DNA from 2 places in the Paenibacillus taichungensis genome. Region 2 is predicted to be linked to the other one. Evidence: predicted binding sites of a transcription regulator. Region 2 holds the regulator's gene; the other holds the start of a gene.
The links. Region 2 encodes LexA, which represses DNA repair genes until DNA is damaged. Its sites were predicted from a motif close to CGAACATATGTTCG; they were not measured.
Positions count from the first base shown of each region.

Region 1: addB (helicase-exonuclease AddAB subunit AddB) is a predicted target of LexA. The motif match lies at 6,373-6,386, and genes of this name have one in related genera.

Region 1 is NZ_CP194720.1:1,062,811-1,072,610, reverse strand. It holds gene addA (helicase-exonuclease AddAB subunit AddA) at 1-2,807, opposite strand, end outside; gene addB (helicase-exonuclease AddAB subunit AddB) at 2,804-6,307, opposite strand; gene ACR1R9_RS04865 (class I SAM-dependent rRNA methyltransferase) at 6,506-7,882, opposite strand; gene ACR1R9_RS04860 (Na/Pi cotransporter family protein) at 8,400-9,401, shown strand; gene ACR1R9_RS04855 (NUDIX hydrolase) at 9,455-9,800, opposite strand, start outside.
Region 2 is NZ_CP194720.1:1,774,488-1,784,287, reverse strand. It holds gene ACR1R9_RS08295 (GntR family transcriptional regulator) at 1-14, opposite strand, end outside; gene ACR1R9_RS08290 (ABC transporter substrate-binding protein) at 119-1,750, opposite strand; gene ACR1R9_RS08285 (carbohydrate ABC transporter permease) at 1,828-2,697, opposite strand; gene ACR1R9_RS08280 (ABC transporter permease) at 2,710-3,672, opposite strand; gene ACR1R9_RS08275 (HAD family hydrolase) at 4,218-5,024, opposite strand; gene ACR1R9_RS08270 (hypothetical protein) at 5,053-5,565, opposite strand; gene ACR1R9_RS08265 (DUF896 domain-containing protein) at 5,692-5,901, opposite strand; gene ACR1R9_RS08260 (LysM peptidoglycan-binding domain-containing protein) at 5,998-6,375, opposite strand; gene lexA (transcriptional repressor LexA) at 6,682-7,308, shown strand; gene ACR1R9_RS08250 (aldehyde dehydrogenase) at 7,421-8,722, opposite strand; gene ACR1R9_RS08245 (CatB-related O-acetyltransferase) at 9,273-9,800, shown strand, end outside.

The sequences.
Region 1 (9,800 bases), 710 kb from region 2:
TTGGATATGCCCCCGACAAAAACAATAGGGAATTCCAAGCCCTTACTCCGGTGAATCGTCATGATGCGTACCGCATTGTCCTGCTCACCAGAACCACTTGAAACGGTGCCAAGATCTCCCCCGTTCTCACGTAGTCTGGATACATAGGTCAGGAAGCGGAACAACCCACGATTAGCCGTTGCCTCCTCATATTGCCGAGCGCGATCATACAGAGCCTTCAAATTACTTTGACGCTGTATGCCTCCCGGTAGGCCGCCAACCCAGTCCAGATAACCCGTTTCCCGGTACATTCGCCAAATGAGTTCACTCAGGCTGCCTTGTCTGGCTTCAAGCCGCCACTGTTCCAACTGACGCATAAAGCGAATTAACTTTTGTTGCAGCTCTGTGCTGGTACCGTTGTCCCTATCCGCATCGTCGCTTATACGTCCACCCATACTTGCATCTATACCAGCATCCAGAAGCTCATCTGTATCTGCATGTACAGAGGATTCATGTGTACGTTCGATAACTTCTGCTTCGGCGGATACTGCCGACTCCCGCTGCCCCTGTTCCATTTCTGACCAGACTTCGGGCCATTGCAGCTGGATTGCAGATGAATCCGGATTCGAAACTTTCTCACCATGCTGCCCGACAACATTTAACGAACTATTGAATGCTCCTGTAGCCGATACAACAGCATCATAGAAAGACTGTCGCTTGTCCCCAAGGCGAATCTGAGCCAGTTCCTCTTCATCTAGTCCGACAATCGGCGAACGAAGCACGGAAGCAAGCGGAATATCCTGCCTTGGATTATCCACAATCTGCAGCAAGGACAACATCACTTCCACTTCCGTCGCCTGGAAATACCCTTTGCTTTGCTCCCCTCCGGCAGGAATACCCTGCTGTCTGAATTCCTCAATCATGAGTGGAGCCCACATCAGGGCAGAACGAAGCAAAATAACTATGTCTCCGTAACGCGCAGGTCGCATGGATTTGAGGGCTTTATCATAAACGTTAAGGGCTGGTTTATCCGTATCTCCAACCATTTCACGAATACGTCGAGCCATGGCCCGAGCCTCCAGCTGGGCGGTTTCGAGCTCGGCACTCTCCAGCTCGGCAGAAGGCAGAGCATCTCCATTCTCGTCCGTGCTTTCCGTCAGATCAGGTCCTCCGCCTTGACGATCAATCAGCATAAGTTCAGGTGTGTATGCCTCATCCCCAAGCGTCTCTGCCGGGAAAGTAGCCCCATAAGCGAGCTGCGCCCGTTCATCATAGGCAATCTCAGCTACCCCTTCATTCATGAGCTGCTTGAATAACATATTGACCGAGTGGACTACTTCTGCACGACTGCGGAAGTTACGCGCAAGATCAATACGTCTTCCTGCATGCAATGACTCTTTCTCTCCGTCCACTTCCATATCCGAATTCGCTGCGTATTGACGATACTTGTTCAGAAACAGACCGGGTTCAGCCAGACGAAAACGGTAAATACTCTGTTTTACATCACCAACCATGAATCGATTTCCTGGATTTTCTCTGGAAATCAGTCTGACGATATCTTCCTGCACCGTATTAGTATCCTGATATTCATCCAGCAGCACTTCATCGAAACGTGCCCGATATTCCATTGCCGCATCCGAAGGCATCGATAGCTCAGGAGTTGAATCCTCATGGCGCAAAATATGAAGACAGTAATGCTCCAGGTCACTGAAATCAACCTGACCGCGTTCCCTCTTGGCCTGTCGATATCGCTCTCCAAATGCACTGACCAGCTTGGACAATTCCTGCATTAGTGGTGCCGCCTGCTCCAGCTCCTGCCAGAAAGAAAACGCACTTCTTCCAAACAATGACCCTTTCAGATCCGTAACGGCTTTTTTCGCAGCCTCACGCAGTTCCTTGACCTGTTCTTGTAACCCCGGGTCCGTCTGGTCCTTTTTGCAAGGCTTCAGCTTGCCAAAAGATGCTGGCTGAAACACTTCAGGCAATCTTTCCCACGGCATGACCTCAACAGCTGACAGAAGCTCTTCGACCATTGCCAAATCTTCTTTTAATGTATCTGCATAAGGTTTCGGACCCTCCGGCTGCATAGATATGCTGATTCCTTGACGCAGCAGACCAGCCGCACCACTTAGGGCAAGAGCCGCATCACGCAAAATACTCTGAACCCATGCAGAATGCCCAAGTGCCTCGACACTTTCCACCTGAAAAGCAGATGCCATCTCCGCAAGCCAATGATCCGGCCAGGAATGACTGCGTGAGAAATCATACAAACGCTGCACAAGTCGATGCATGGCATCATCGTTTCGTTCCCCACTGAACCAATCCACCAATTCGCGGAATGTACTGCCTTCATCTTCTTCCCCATACTTTTCCTCAAACAACTGCTCCAACAATTCCTGCCGCATAATCTCGGCTTCATTTTCATTCAGAATCCGGAAAGCCGGGTTTAGCGGAATTTGCTGATAATAACGACGAATGACCTCCATACAGAATGAATGCAGTGTCGTAATGGATGCCCGCCCAAGTAGTGAAAGTTGTTTGCGCAAATGTTCTTCGGCAGGCTGCTCTTCAAGTGCACGTTCCAGTGCTTCCCGTATCCGCTGCTTCATCTCCGCCGCAGCAGCTTTCGTAAATGTTGCAACCAGCAAACGATCTACGCTGAATCCGCGGGAAGGGTCTGCAATCTTACGAATAATCCGTTCAACCAATACGGCCGTCTTCCCGGAACCCGCTGCAGCAGCAACCAGAATGTCTTCCCCACTCTGTGAGATGGCACTCCATTGGTCATCACTCCAGAAGCTTCCCTCCGGTTTTGGCATAATCGTCATGATGTTTCCCCTCCTTTGTCATGAGACAGCATGTCCCAGATTTGCTGTTTGCCCGGTTTAGACAACAGATTATATTCATTGCCTTCGATATTTTCATCAAATTGACAGACTGGCTTGTACGGACAGAAGGTGCATGCAACCTCCTGCTGGATACGGTAAGGTTCAATCGCCACATCCCCGTCCGTAATCCGGGTGCCAATCTCACGAATATTACTGCGAACTGAAGCAAGCAAGGTATCCCATTGTTCTGGCGTAGCTACAGCAGCGCTGCTATAAAAACTGCCATCTGCCTTAAGCGCAACCGGAATAATGGCCGAATAGCCTTTGTCCAAGGTATTGTCCATTTGAGCGATCGCATCCCGGTCCGCGAGTAACAAGCCCTTCATTTTAAACCGTTTCAGTAGTTCTTGTCCTGCCTGCTCAGAAGTCATGCCATTCGCCGATTGAAGCAACGGATTATGCACATGGAAATAGAGTGTTCCTCCAGGCATAGCCGATTCTCCAAGCCACTCCTCGGCAGCACTAAGCAGTACCTCCAGGTACGTGAGCATCTGTAATGACAAGCCATAATACACCTCATGCAACTTGAGATCGGTCTGGCTCGATTTGTAATCAATGACCCGCAGCAGCAGGCCATTCTCTCCTTCAGCCACATCCACACGGTCGATCCGACCCACGATCTCCATCACACAGCCATTTTCCAATTCAAAACGAAGGGGTGGCAGGGGTTTACCTGGCCCAAAATCAAGCTCCAACCCAATCGGTTCAAAGCTTCCCCGTCTGGACTGTTCACCCAGAATAACGGACGCCCTGCTAACGATATCCTTCAGCTTCCGGAAGATGTAACCATACCGTTTGGTACTAAGCAAAATCTCTCCCTGCAACTGTGGTGCAATCTGCTCCACGGTGTGCTCCGCTTCCTTCCGACATTCATCTGGAGACAGACTGCCCCAACTACGATTCTGCTCACGCAAACGTATGGCAAGCTGACTCAAGGCTGCATGGAACAATTGTCCAATATCAGGGGCTTGCAAGCGGTACAGCTGGCGCTCTTTCAAGCGTAGCCCGTGGGATGCAAAATGGGAGAACGCACACGCCACAAAACGCTCCATCCTGGAGACACTGGTCCTTACCTCTGTGCCATATAATCTACGGCTAGTAGCCGTACGTAGAGGTAACGCCCGATTGCGATAAAAGACCGATCCAAGCAATTGTTTCAGCTGAGGTCTGCTCGTCTCCCGAGAGACATGCCAGTTATAGATCGCCCACCACATTTCAGGAATATCTTCTCCACGGCGCCATCTGCGCAATTGTCCGATGAGATAAGAGAGGCTCTGACCAGGATGGTTAACATAAGACCAGTGTATCTCTTCAGCATCCGTAACCGGCGGCTGGGCAAGCAATGGCTGCTCATGCAGACCGAACATCTTCCGTACATGTCGTACAATTTCCGAGGGCAGTAATGTTTTCCCTTCATCATCTGCAACAGGATAACTCAGCCATAACTGCTTGCTCGCCGCTGTCAGGGCGGTATAGATCAGAAAGCGTTCATCCAGCATTTGTCTTGTTGCTCCCGGCCCAAGCCCCAGTCCTCTCTCTGTCAATAACAGCCGTTCCTGCTCAGTTAATACACCATCATCCTGAGGCACAGCAGGCAGTTCACCATCTACTGCACCCAGAATAAATACGTACTTGATACCCTGAAGACGTGTACGATCCATCGATCCAACCAACACTTGATCAAGCGCTGGAGGAACAAGTCCCAGCTTCAGTTCGGTTAATCCGGTCTCCATCAGCCCAGCAAATAGATCGATATCCAGCCGTTCGGCCCCCATCATATCAACCATCTGATCTAATAGATCTAGAACGGCACCCCACATTTGACGATGCTCTCTCGAACGTTCCGGATCACCCTGGGCTTTGGCTTCTGCAGACATCTGATCCAGCTTCCAAGGAATCTCAGCATCTTCCAGTAATCTGTAAAGCGCCGCACATTGGTCTTTAGCTGTCTTTGCCTTGCTCATTCGTTTCTCAAAAGCACCCAGTGGATCAACAATCACTGTACGGCATTTTTCCATTAAGGACAGCATCTGCTCCCGGCCCCTGCTGCGGACATCCTGATCGTTGTCTTCCAAGGACAGGCTGGGTACATACTTCCATGGCTTGCCATCTGTCCAGCGGTATCCGTGAATTCCGCAAGCTAATATATAATTTTCGAGCTGGTCCATATCTTCACGTGTAATGGAACCGCCCCGTGGAAGCAGCAGATCCGTTTTCACACAGCGAAATACATCCTCATAACGCCAGCGACGGCGAACGATATCGAGTGCTGAACGAATAAATTCCGCTAATGGATGATGTAGTTCATTTCTTCTCCGATCCAGAAAGACAGGCACGCCATAGTCCCTGAATAGGGGCTCAGCAATGTCGGCATATGTATCCAACTGACGAACAAGCACTGCCATATCTCGATAACGCGCACCTTCATCTTGCGCCAGACGACGCATCTCACGAAGTGCTCCTTCCATCTCAGTCCGGCGGTTCTCAGCGACGTACAGTCGGACACCTGCATCACGCCCCTCGCTCTTCCAGCGAACTCTGCGATCAAAGCCAGCCTCCAAATGCGCCAGTCCAGGACTGCCCTCATATCTCGGCAAAACTTCCGGTTGAAGCACGGTTGTCTCATTAAAAACACCCAGATCCTCAGCCATACCTTTGAGACGTGCATATGCACTCGCTGTGGGATGGAACAGCTCCAGTTCTGCTGGAAGTGCGCCGTGGTCGTAAGCACGATCCAACGTCAATGCAATTGTGACGGAAGAAGCTTGCAGCATCAATCTTCCAATGACACTCATTTCCTGCGGAGTAAATCCCTGAAATCCATCGATCCAGATCTGTGCATCTTGCAGCAACGTGCTCTCCGGCAACCGCTCTGTCAGTTCAGTCAACGTGTCTTCATCATCGATATATAGTTCGGTTAATTCCTTTTCATAATCACGGTATATAAGTAGCAAGTCATGCAGCTTGTCTCCCAGAATCGGTGCAGAAGAGGAAGTATTCCATGCGGAAAGTCCTTCTTCAAGTGAAGTGGGGTCAAGTTCATAACGTTTAAACTCACTGTATAAATCATTTAAGTCTCCTATAAATCCCAGCTGGCTGCCTGATGCTCCAAACAACTTCAATTCTTCCTTTCGACGCTGAAGCACTTTGTAGAGCAGCATTTTTTTGCCTTCAGCCCCAATGGGAATACGTGCAGAACCACCTGCCTCCTGCATTACCCGATAGGCCAATCGGCGAAAACCAAGCACTTCAGCACGCATGGTACCTTTAATAGCCCCTGAAGATACCAGTGACTGTTCAGTTCGAAACGAACTCTGTTCCGGGACCAGAAGAATCAGTGGTTTACCTTGTGGTTCCTTATGAAGCAGGGATGTGATTTCCCGGGTAATCAGCGCACTCTTACCGCTGCCTGCCCGGCCAATAACAAAGCGTACGGACATGTTTAATCCTCCAAACCATCACGAACAAGATTTTAATTCCCAGTATAACATATCTGACTTGGTTCGGAACATACGTTTGCCACTATCCGGCAATTACAGAAAGCTTCTCCACGAGCATAGCAAAGAGCCCACAGCTTATGAAAACAGTGGACTCTTTGCGTAAATGTATATTCGATCTTAAAATGAAATCGCGCTCAATTAATTCTTTTTGCTGCGTACTTCGAAGATGGAAAATTTCAGGTAATGACCTTCGTCTACGCCCAAAATTTGCGGGTGATCCTTACCGGCTGCTTTCCAGTCGATCAGACGCAGTACTTTGCCTGCATCTTCGGCTGCATCCGCAATAGTTTCTAGGAAGAGATCCGGACGCATGTGGTATGAACAGCTTGCCGTTACTAAATACCCACCCTCATTCACCAGCTTCATTCCTTGGAGATTGATATCCTTATATCCACGGCATGCGCCTTTGACTGCTGATTTCGTTTTGGCAAAGGCTGGTGGATCGAGGATAACCACATCAAATGTTTTACCACCGGCTGCAAGCGCTTTGGACGTATCCACTTTCTGTTCACCAGCACGTGCACGTACGTTACGCTCATCTAGGCCTTTCACCTGTTCACGCAAGTATTGGAATGCATCCGCAACGACAAATTCGACCCGATCAGTAAAACCGTTCAGCTCTACGTTGGTACGTGCACTTTCAATCGCATGTTCTGAGATATCAAGACATGTTACTTTTTTTGCTCCATATTTGCAGGCGTTCAATGTGAAGCTGCCTGTGTGGGAGAAACATTCCAGCACAGTGGCCCCATCCCAATAAGGGAACGTCACAACCTTGCCACTTTTATTCACAGGAAGCAACTGCTGCGTACCATCCTGCTCAGTCTGTTGGAGCGTAATACCACTCTTATAACCCCAACCCTTCATAAGTGGTTCAATGGCTGCACGATTCTCGCGTTGGTCGAAGAAGTACCCTGTCTTCTGACCTTCCACGATATCCACCTTAATAAGCAATCCATTCTCCGTTACCGTGACATGACGAGGGCACTCCCCGTACAATGGTCCCTTCGTCTGCTCCAAACCTTCCAGTTCACGAATGGATACATCACTGCGTTCATAGATGCCTTCCGGCTGCATCACTTCAATTAGAGCTTGTACAATCGCTTCGCGGCAACGGTCCATGCCGAGTGTGAGCAATTGAACAACAAGGATGCTGCCAAAACGGTCAACGATCAGTCCTGGCAGGAAATCAGCTTCCCCATAAACGAGACGGTATGCCTCTCCATCCTGGATAAAACGCTCCCGGTGGCGCAAGCAATCGCGGAAACGCGCTGCAAAAAACGCGGTGTCCATCTGTTCAAACTCCAAAGGTTGATACGCCACGACTCGAACTGTGATTTGAGATGCAGGATTATAGTATCCCGTCGCAAGATAGCGACCTTGGTGATTCAATACGTTGACCAGATCTCCCGGTTCGGGGTTTCCTTCAACAGAGGCAATTTCATTGTTATATATCCATGGATGTGCATGTTCAAGCCGCTTTTTGCGGCTGCGTTCCAGTGTAACTGATGGCAAGATAGATCCACTTCTTTCATAGTTAGTTGTTGAAAAGATAGGTTTGGTGCAAAGGTGACCGCTACGGGGATGGATTGGACTTTCGATAACCGTTACGTCGTTGTACAGGTGAATCTCAAATTCCACACTTGCCACTGCGATGACAGAACAACCTTCCGATCGCTGTTATCCCCAGATTTTTTTTGATATCCTTTTCAGAAGGGAAAATCCGGGGATAAAGGCGAGCGCTTCGCTTCTTCAGGTTTTTTCTGCCCTCTCCGTTATCGTGTGAATCTTTAGATCAACCCATATGACCGTAAGCGTTTCGCTTCTACAGTTCCAATTCCATCCTCCTCCGCTACGTTTGCAGAATCTCCGTATCTTTTGATTGGGGGTGCGGTATTTTGGGTGACCATTAAGGAAACTTCTCGGTCTTTCAGACGCTGTTGATTCCAGAATTCCGTTAGCCTGTCATGGTTGTCCTTATTTACTCATAGGATGAGAATAAGGATATGCACGGAAGGAATGATGTTAACTCATGTTCAGAGATGTTGTGCTGCCCCTATTGTATGGGCTTCTTATCTTTTTTGGCGGGATGAAGCTGATGGAAACAGCCTTACAGCGGATGGCCGGGCCCATGCTGGCTGGATGGCTGGGCCGGGCTACCTCTGCTCCCTGGAAAGGCATGGCTTTTAGCGCGGGCGCTACAGCCCTGCTGCAAAGCAGTACTGCCGTCACCGTACTCACCATTGGACTGGCGAACGCCAGATTAATTACCTACGGACGCACACTTGGCATTATTCTTGGCACCAACATCGGGACGTGCCTGACCACCGAGTTGGTCGGATTGCAGATTGGGCGTGTTTCCCTGCCTCTGCTTGCCTTGTCTCTGACAGGCTGGGCCGTCTTTGTTGTGCTTGGTGAACGAAATCAGTTCGCTCCTGAACGCACACGCCGGACACTGTTTACGATGCAATACAGCTTTCTCGCGTCAGCCGGATTTGCCCTCGTCATGACAGGCATTCAAGTGATGCAATCCATTGCCGTACCCCTGCGTAGTATGGGTGTATTCCAGTGGTTCCTGGATCGATCAGCAGACAGCTTGTGGTGGGGCTTTCTGGCAGGTGCCTGTCTGACGGCCCTAATTCATAGCAGCGCAGCTGTCATTAGCATGGCGATTACGCTTGCAGCCACAGGCGTACTGCCTGTGGAGATCGGCATCGCTATTGTGATCGGGTCGAACGTGGGGACCTGTATCACCGCCGTGATTGCTGCCGCTGGCGGAGCATCCGCGGGCAAATTTGTCGCAGCCTCCCATGTCGTATTAAACATAGCGGGGGCGCTGCTATTTATGCCGCTGATCGGCCAGCTGCATGCAGCTTCGGCCTGGCTATCAGCGGATAACGGGGCGCAGATTGCGCACGCCCAGACCCTTTTTAACGTCACCAGTTCACTGCTTGCCTTGCCATTCTGTTACTTGCCGATTTGGCACAAAAAACCACCGGTCTCCACCCCAGTGGCGAAGTCACCCGTGGCCTGATGCTCAAAAAGCTCTTAACAAACAGTAGCGATACGTCACGCAACAGAAAATAGCTATACGTTAATGCCTAATTTGCTTAGTGCCACACGTAAAATGTCATCGTTATTATCGTATCCACTTTGCTGCTGTCTGGACCAAGCTTCTTCCGGAGTGTACCAATCCACACCTTTGATTTCTTCAATCTGAGGCTGCAGGTCGCCGCTTTCCGCTTCAACGAGATAATAATGAACTTCCTTATCCACCGGACCAAGCTCTGCATGCTGATACGTATAGGCGATGATATCGACGGGTTCTACTATTCGGCCAACTATGCCTGTCTCTTCCAGAATCTCACGTAGTGCAGTCTGTTCCACCGTTTCTCCATCTTCCATTTTGCCCTTGGCGAGAGTCGTTTTGCCG
Region 2 (9,800 bases):
TGATTAAGTGACATGCCTTAACCTCTTCCTCTCAGCCATATTCATCCATCTTAGCACAATTTGCCGTTCCACTAAAATTCCCTAAATGAAACGGCAATGGGCAAATTTCAGTTCAGAACTATTGTTGCTTGTTTTCTTTGTACTTCTTATATGTGTCATTGGAAAGCTGCATATACTGAGGCAAGCCTTGGCTCTCCAGCTCTTTTACAAATGCATCAAACTCAGAAAGTTTACGTTCTCCCAAAATGAATTTAAGCGTATTTTGATCAGAGAAATCTTTAAGCGGTGTGCTAAGCAGTGTCACCTGTTCACGATCGATATCCGAGTAAGGAATTGGAGGCTCTGCAGGAACCACTTCTTTGATATCTTTCATGTCTTGCTGGAATTTCAATTCTTCCTCACTAAACATGGAGTGCAACAAATCCGTCGTTCCTCCATAGGCAAACACACCACCGGAGAATCCATAATCGATGCGCAAGTCCTTTGTGCCTTTTGGATTCAATCCGTTATAGTTCACATCTTCGGCCAACTTACGAACGCCATCCTGTTTGGTGAAGGTTTCGCCTTCTACACCCCATTTGGCAAATTCTTGACCTTCATCACTATAGTATAACCAGTCAATAAATTGCATGGTTGCTTTGAAATTCTCGTTGTCTTTAATTTTCCCGGAAATCATGACACCGTTTTCAAGTCTGGAGCCGGACATCAATTGACCTTTAGGGCCACCAGGAACTGTAATTTTGGCGATGGAGAAATTTCCCTCTCCCAACGTTTTATTCATGTCATTACGATGAAGCACTACCGTTTGCGAGTTACCATTAATAATAAAGGATTTTCCAGAAACAAACTTTTGAATAGCCTGGTCATCGTCCTGAGTGAAGCTTTCTTTATCCAGCAGCCCCTCCGATACAAGCTTGTTAAAGTAAGTTAACATTTCCTTGTATTCCGGCGTAGTCGAAGTATATACAAATTCATCCTGATCTTCTTTATACGTTAAACCATTGCCAAATCCCCATCCAGCTTTCGTTCCAAAACTGGTAGCAGCAATATTCAATGTACTGTTAAATTGGAAACGATCTGAAAACGGAACGGAATCTGGATAGATTTCTTTTAGCTTTTTGGCTGCATCATACAATTCATCCCATGTCTTTGGAATGGCAATGTTATTTTTCTCAAAAATATCAGTTCTCACAATAAGGGTATAGTCCGGCCAAACCTCTTCATGTAAACCTGGGAGTACATAATATTTCCCATCCTCTTGTCGAAGACCCTCAAGTTCATCCTGAAGTCCCCATTTCTCAATCTTATCTTTGAAATTTGGCATCAAATCAACATAATCACTCACTGGCAAAATTGCACCAGAGGATACAAAAGCAGATTCTTCACCCGGATAGGTTTTCGGAATAACCAGTGGGGCATCTCCAGAGCTGATCAGAAGGGATCTTTTCTGGGAATAGTCACTCATCGGAACGATGGTAGGCTCCAGCGTGACTCCGGTTTTTTCCGTGATTTTTTGGAACAGGAGCCAATCCTTTTTATACGGGTATGCTGGCTGGTCACTGTACAGAATAGATAGATTAAATGGTTCAGCCGCTTTGAAGATCTCCCCTACACCATAGGACTCCATGGCTCCCTTGGATTCTGGTTCGACTTTGTCTCCACCAGCTCCGCTGCTACATGCTGCCAGAACGACACTCATCATTGTTGCCAATACCATCTTGCCTACCAGCTTACGTGGTCTCTGTTTCATTCAATTCTCCCCCTGCATGTGGTTTAGATTGGCCTTACAATCAAGATGTTGAACTATATTGGGCTAGGATTACTGTTTTACTGTTTAACAGATCCCAACATGATACCGGTTACAAAGTATCTTTGAACAAATGGATAAATCGTTAAAATAGGCAAAATGGTGAGTACCATCGTGACCGATTTGATGTTTGCAGAAATTTGAGTCAGATTATCCGCTGAAGCACCAGCCGAAGCACCGCCCGTTGCACCTGCAATCATGTTGCGCAAGTAGATCGTAACGGGAAACAGTTCCTTTTTGTCGAGATACAGGAAGGCAGGAAACCAGGAATTCCAATGTCCCACAGCGTAAAATAGAACCATCGTTGCCATGACCGCTTTACTCAGCGGTAGAATGATCCGCAACAAAATGCCATACGTATTCAAACCGTCAATAGCTGCCGCTTCCTCAAGCTCTTCAGGCATGTTTTCGAAAAATGATTTCATAATTAACATGTTATAAATGCTGATTGCCCCAGGCACAACCAATGCCCACATCGTGTTATTGAAGCCCAGAGAGTTTATCAGGACATAGTTAGGAATCAAGCCGCCACTGAAAAACATCGTGAATACGGCGAACATCGTCAAAAATTTTCGTCCCATTAATCTTTTCTTGGATAAGGCATAAGCGAAAATGGTCGTCATGAACATGGAAATCAAAGTACCTACAACGGTATATATAATTGTGTTTTTGTAGTTGGTCCAGAACATGCTATCACGAGAGATGGTCTTGTAGGTTTCCACATTAAATCCTCTTGGGATAATGCTTACCTTGCCTGAATTGATATAAGCCTCGCTGCTGAAAGACTGGGCCACGACATTCAGAAACGGATAGAGCGTGATGAATACCACAAGCAGCAAAAAGATGGCATTGAAAACTTTAAATACTTTGTATGATTTTGATTCCAGCATATTGCTCCTCCTTTACCACAAGCTTCGTTGTGTCAGTCTGCGTGAAATGGCATTAACCGAGAATACCAGGATCAGTCCAATAATGGATTCGAACAAACCAATGGCGGTAGCATAGCTAAAATTGCTGGACTGCAAACCTACCCGGTACAGATAAGTAGAAATCACGTCAGATGTCTCGTAGATCAGCGGATTGTAAAGGAGCAAGATTTTCTCAAATCCAACCGCAAGGAAATTACCCATGTTCAAAATCAGCAATGTAACGATCGTTGGCAAAATGCCTGGTATGGTTATATGGAGGGTTTGCTTCCAACGGTTCGCACCATCGATCCGCGCAGCCTCATACAAAGAATCATCAATTGTTGTTAATGCAGCCAAATATAGAATGGCTCCCCACCCCATACCTTGCCAAACCTCAGAGGTGATATAGATTGTTCTGAACCATTCCGCACGTTGCATGAAAGGAATGCTGTCTCCAGTAAAGAATGATACCATTCCGTTAATAGAGCCATTAACTGCCGTTAATTGCAGAATCATTCCGGCAACGATAACGATGGACAAGAAGTGCGGAAGATACGATGCGGTCTGCACAAACTTTTTGAAACGTTTGCTTTTCACCTCATTCAGCAGCAATGCAAAAATGATCGGAACTGGGAAGGTGAAAAGTAACGCAAGTCCACCGAGCATAAGTGTGTTCCCAAATACTTTCCAAAAGGTTGGGTCTTGAATGAACATCTGAAAATACCTGAATCCAACCCACGTCTCTCCAAAAATACTGCCTCCCGGTACAAATCGTCTAAATGCGATTACGTTACCGAGCATGGGCCCATATTTGAAAATAATAAGATAGATAATTGGAAGAATTAACAGTGAGTACAGCTGCCAATCTTTGCGAAGCAGAGCTGTAATAGTTCTCAACCTGCTTTCTTTACGTAAAGATGTCATCGTTAGCGTGGTTTTAGCGGTTTCCGACTCCATATGTTATTTCACTCCGATCCTTAGCTTAATAAAATAAAAGCGTTTTCGATCAATGCTTATCATCTCTTCTTTTTGTAGAAGACAAGTAATCAGATGCACTTCACCCCCACCTGCAGAATAAACCAAACCAATGTAAGCGATATCAATTTTGAAAATCACTAGAGGCACATTTCGGTCAAGATGCTTCCCCTTATTTTCTTACTAACCACTTCATGTTGCCTTTCCAGAACTAGATAGTTTACTTCGATTATGTAAAGCGCTTACAAAAGATGTGAAAATTATAGCGAATAACTCCCGCTTCCACTTCATTCAAGTAAGTCAACAGATATTCGCTGTATTCATTCGCATACTAGTCATACTAGTATGTTAGTTATATTCTAAATCAGTAGTTCTTTAATTTCAATAACTTTTAGTAAAAAAAATTATATTTTGTTATTATGGTATAGTTCAAACTGTCCCAAAACAAAAAAACATTGTTAGGTTTTATGGATAAAATACATCTCACAAAACCTAACAATGTTTGAGTAGTGCACTAAAAATACGATTTATGATGCACTTATTGAGAATTTAGCAATGATTCGTTCCAATTCGGATAAATGCTTGATTTGATGGTCAGGCACATACGATTCGGTGTTCTCTTTATTCTCGCGGTTAATCCAAACAGATTGAATACCTGCAGACAACGCTCCACGGATATCAGTTGTAAGCTTATCTCCAACCATCATACTTTCCTCAGGTTGAACTCCCAGCTTACTCAATGCGTGTTCGAAGATCGAAGGATCAGGTTTTCCTTTACCGAACGTACCCGAGATAATAATTTCATCGAATAAAGGAGCCAATTCAGGAACGCCATCAAGTTTCTCTTGTTGTAAAGCAGGACAGCCGTTGGTTAAAAGCAAAAGCTTAAACTTCCCTTGCAGATGACTCAATGTTTCCATCGTTTCTTCATAGACATGGGGTCTTGATCTCCGCTCAGCCCCAAATTGTGAGGCAAGTCGTTCCGCCAGATCTTCACGATCAACACCCAATTTTAACAAGCCGCGACGCCATGACTCTTTACGATATGCGGGTGCAAGTTGCTCCAACTGGCGAAACTCCGGCTGATCGCCACCTGTGAAGTTAGCCCAAAGACCTTCAAACGGGTTAATCCCTATCATTTTGGTAAACGAAAAAGTTTCATAAGATTCATACAGATTACGTGCCTCATTACGAACAGCCTCTTCAAGGTCTTCGGGTTTAATACCCGTCTCTTGAGCTGCAATCAGGCAAGTCTCATGGAAGGCTTCTCGAACACTGCGCTCATCCCACAGTAAAGTATCATCTAGGTCGAACAAAATCGCTTTTAACGCCATTTCGGTCATCTTCCCCTTTATGCAATAATTACTTTTTCTCGTATGTTTCCACGGTGATCTGATGTGCTTTGGCGAATTTCAGAAGACGTTCAGTGATTGCATCGGTATCATAACGATTAAGTAGTTTGGTAAATACCCATCTCTTACCTCGTGCATTATGCTCAATTACAACCGTACCTGGCTCAATTCTGAATTTCACGATATCATCGACTCCAATTGAACGCTCGCGGTTCCCTTTTGTCGTCAAAATCCGATTACTTCCTATTTTGACATAAGGGCGACGGAGCATGAAGATGACTGCCAAAAATACGTACAGCAACATGGTCACCCAGTCCCAAGTGGTCATCGGAGCTTTGACAAGAAATGTACTCATAAAGAGGTACAGGAATGCTAGTCCGATCAGAAAAATAGGAAACAGAAGGCTGCGTCCTTTAAATACGTCCTCACCTGGTGTACCGGAAATCGGTTTACCGCTTTTTTTGCGTTGCTGATTCAACTGCTTAGAATTTTTCCGAACCGTTCTCTCGAACGAACGCGACATGAGAATCCCCCTTAGATGTTCTTTGTATCGGCTTACATAACTGCAAACCAACATTTCCCCCTATAATTTGCAACCTCTAGATAACAGGAAGAAACCTAAATATCATATTGATATCATTAGGTTTCCTTAATGTTTGAGTTTGCCTTGGTGGCCTTGATCGTTCTCATCATCTACAATTTCAATCGAATCCAGTTGCTGTCTGAAATTGCTTCGAATGTTATTCAAATAGATTTCTCTAAGCTTGGCACGCTCTGCGAGCTCTTCCTCTGTCAGTCCAGTGGATTTTTGCTTACGGGCCAATTCATTAATACGTGCTACCAGACTATCTATATCCAAGCTTGTCCCCTCCAAAAATACAAAGTCTTATTAACTTTGACATGATAAGGGCAGCTTGTCAAGCTGACATGCATTAGTGCGTGTGGATATGCAGTCTTATTCTGTGAATTGAGGCAGTATTAAGACTTGCCCCACTTGTATTGAAGTTGACTGAAGTTGATTCACTTTCTTAATTGCTTCTATATATACACGTGTATCCATTGTTTCAGGTTTGTGATCTAATGATATACTCCATAGTGTATCTCCTTGTGAAACTGCCATCTTCCCTCCAGGCAATAAATCTTTCTCATTGCCAGCGAACACAGTGAGTACTGTACTGCATCCAACCAGTATAATTAAGCTTACGATTATTAATTTCAAGACCCAAGTTGGGACATTACCTTTTGCAAAAACCTTCTTAAAATTCCTTATGTTAGTTTCAACCACTTCTGAACGCACCGGTTCGTAAATGCTTTGATAAGTAGAATATCTCATTAAATATCGACCTCCAAACGTTTGTTCCTATCCGTTGAAATCAATATAACACGAACACTTGTTTTGTACAATAACTTTTTAGAACAATTGTTCGCTTTTTTTTGTTGCATCCTACATTCCAATATCTTTCTTCTATTGAAAAGGGAACTGTCATTTGCAGTATTTGATTAGACCAAAAGAAAATTTTCATCTTAATTCGCAAAAAAACATTGATTTTATGGCATTTTATTTAGAACTTATGTTTGTACGAACGGAGGTTCTATGTTATAATTTTCCCAAACGTTAATAAAATGGGGTTGATACGGTATGTCGAAGATATCCAGCAGGCAACAGGCTATTCTGGAGTTTATACGCAATGAAGTCCGGTTGAAGGGGTATCCTCCTTCCGTACGCGAAATTGGTGAAGCCGTTGGATTGGCTTCCAGCTCTACAGTACATGGACATCTGGATCGTTTGGAGAAGAAAGGTCTGATTAGACGTGACCCAACCAAACCAAGAGCCATTGAACTTCTCAGCCAGGAAGAGTCAGAGCATTCACATCAGTTTGCTCACAGCGTTGCTCGCATTCCTGTCGTGGGTAAAGTTACTGCAGGGGTTCCGATCACAGCAACAGAAAATATCGAAGATTACTTCCCTCTTCCCACGCATTATGTAGGCGAACAGAAAGTATTCATGCTTTCTGTCGTAGGAGACAGTATGGTAGAAGCAGGCATTGTTAACGGAGACTATGTTATCGTACGTCAGCAGCAAACTGCAGATAACGGCGATATCGTAGTAGCCATGACTGAAGACGATGAAGCAACGGTAAAAACGTTCTACAAAGAGAAAGATCATATTCGTCTTCAACCGGAAAATTCGACTTTTGAACCGTTGCGTTTGAAACACGTTAGCATCCTGGGCAAAGTCATCGGCCTTTTCCGTGATATTCATTAATATGTATTCTAGTTGTACAGAAGTCTCACAATAAGATACTTAAAGAGGTTGTCCCGTTCAACGGGACAACCTCTTTTTTCTTATACAATATATATTGTTCTACGTTAGTCGATTATTCGCTGCGTTTAAGAATGCTTTTATGATGAGAGAACACTTCAAAACTCTGTTGACCATGGTAAGAACCCATTCCACTTTCCCCTACGCCGCCAAACGGGAGATAATGTGATGTCATATGAGACAAGGTATCATTAATACAACCACCACCAAAAGAAACTTGATTCAGAACCTGATTCTGCAGATCCTCATCCTGAGTGAAGAGATATAATGCCAGTGGTTTTGGACGACGAACAATCTCATCTAGCATGGGGTCGAGGTCGGTATACTTAAATACAGGAAGAATTGGACCAAAGATCTCTTCTTGCATCACTGGGGATTTCCAATCCAATTCCCCGAGAACTGTTGGTTCAATGAGCAGCTGATCACGTTCAGAACGCCCACCGATTATTGCCTTGCCATCTTGGAGCAAAACGGATAAACGATCAAAGTTACGTGCATTGACAATGTGCGGAAAATCAGCATTTTTCATCACGTCATCTCCAAATTTATCCTGAATTTCTGCAGCGATCAATTCAAGTAATTTGTCATGTACGTGCTCGTGTACAAGCAAATAATCCGGAGCAACACAGGTTTGCCCAGCATTCAGGAATTTACCGCGGACAATGCGCTGAGCCGCCAGCTTCACATCCGCATCCTGATGAACAATGACCGGACTTTTACCGCCTAGTTCTAACGTAACTGGAGTCAAATGCTCAGCAGCTGCCTTCATAACAATGCGACCAACACCTGTACTGCCTGTAAAGAAAATATAATCAAACTTTTCTTTCAACAATGCCGTACTCGTCTCAACTTCCCCTTCCATAACTGCCATGTACTCACTAGGAAATATCTCATGGATCAAATCATAAGTTAGACGTGACACGGCTGGGGTTAATTCTGACGGTTTTATAATGGCACAGTTACCCGCAGCAATGGCTCCAATTAGAGGGCCGAAAGCCAGTTGGAACGGATAGTTCCATGGTGCAATAATAAGAGCAACTCCATAAGGTTCAGGATAAATGAAGCTTGTGCCATCGGGTATAGCAGAATTTGTAGGTACAGGTTTTGGTGTAGCCCATTCCTCCAAATGTTCCAATGCAAAATCCAGTTCAACCAACACGATCCGAATCTCAGAGCCATAAGCCTCTGTTTCAGATTTATTTAGATCCACACGAAGTGCGTCAAGAATACGTTGCTGATACTTCTCAATTCCCTGTCTCAATTGCTGAAGAGCATGAATACGGTACTCAATAGACTTCGTTTGTCCTGTATAAAAAAATGTCCGCTGTGCGGCAACCAGTTGCTTCTCTTGTTCCATATTAACATCTCCAATTAATTGTTCAAAATTTAATTTCTAAAAACACAAATGAATTATAACGCAATTATATGAAACTATCAACATATAGATACTGTAAATACAGAGCAAACAATTTAAACATACTCTCGCTTCAACGATATGATCATATCTTAATTAACCATTCTATTTCTTATTGACTACATAAAAAGCCTCAACACTAATATGCCAATATTTTATGCTACGAATGCCAGCTTCCTCTTTACATTTTTATTCCCGTCCCCGTTTTAGTCAAACATGATGTATCCTTCCTTCCAAATGATGGGCACGTGTTCTGTCTATATTTTCTCTCACTGAATTTTTTCTTCATTATATACACTTTGAGGGAGGATCCCCACTGACATCTCTTTATTAGAATAGGATTGACAAAAAAGGAGGTCATTGTTATAATCGCCCTCATATCTTAAGGAAGGATGATTCAGATGATTCGTCGTCTAAAAAAACTAAAGAATGTGGCTACCGCATCACGCTTCTAAGTTACTCAGAAATAAAACTTAGAAGCGAGGAAACTAAAATGAATATAAATCAATTTAATCACTGGTCTGAAATTAAGTATTTAAAGGATATTGTAACCAATCCATTAATCGAAGTCGGCGATTACTCTTATTACTCCGGTTATTATGATAACAATTCATCTTTTGAAGACGGATGCGTGAGATATTTATGGGGAGATGACAAATCCAGGAGCTTATTCAACCCCATTGAGGAATTTGGATGGCAAATAGATCGATTGATTATTGGTAATTATGTATGTATCGCAGCCGGTGTCGTTATTCTTATGGGAGGAAATAACAATCATCATGCGGAGTGGATCACTGTTTATCCGTTCGCTGATCAAATTAGCCATTCCTTCTCACCCAAGAGAGATACCATTATAGAAAGCGATGCATGGATCGGCATGAATGCAATGATTATGCCTGGTGTTACCATTGGTGAAGGTGCGATTGTTGCAGCAGGCTCAGTTGTAACAAAAGATGTCGCCCCTTACACTATAGTTGGTGGCAATCCTGCAAAAGAAGTTAGAAAGCGTTTCTCAGAAGAA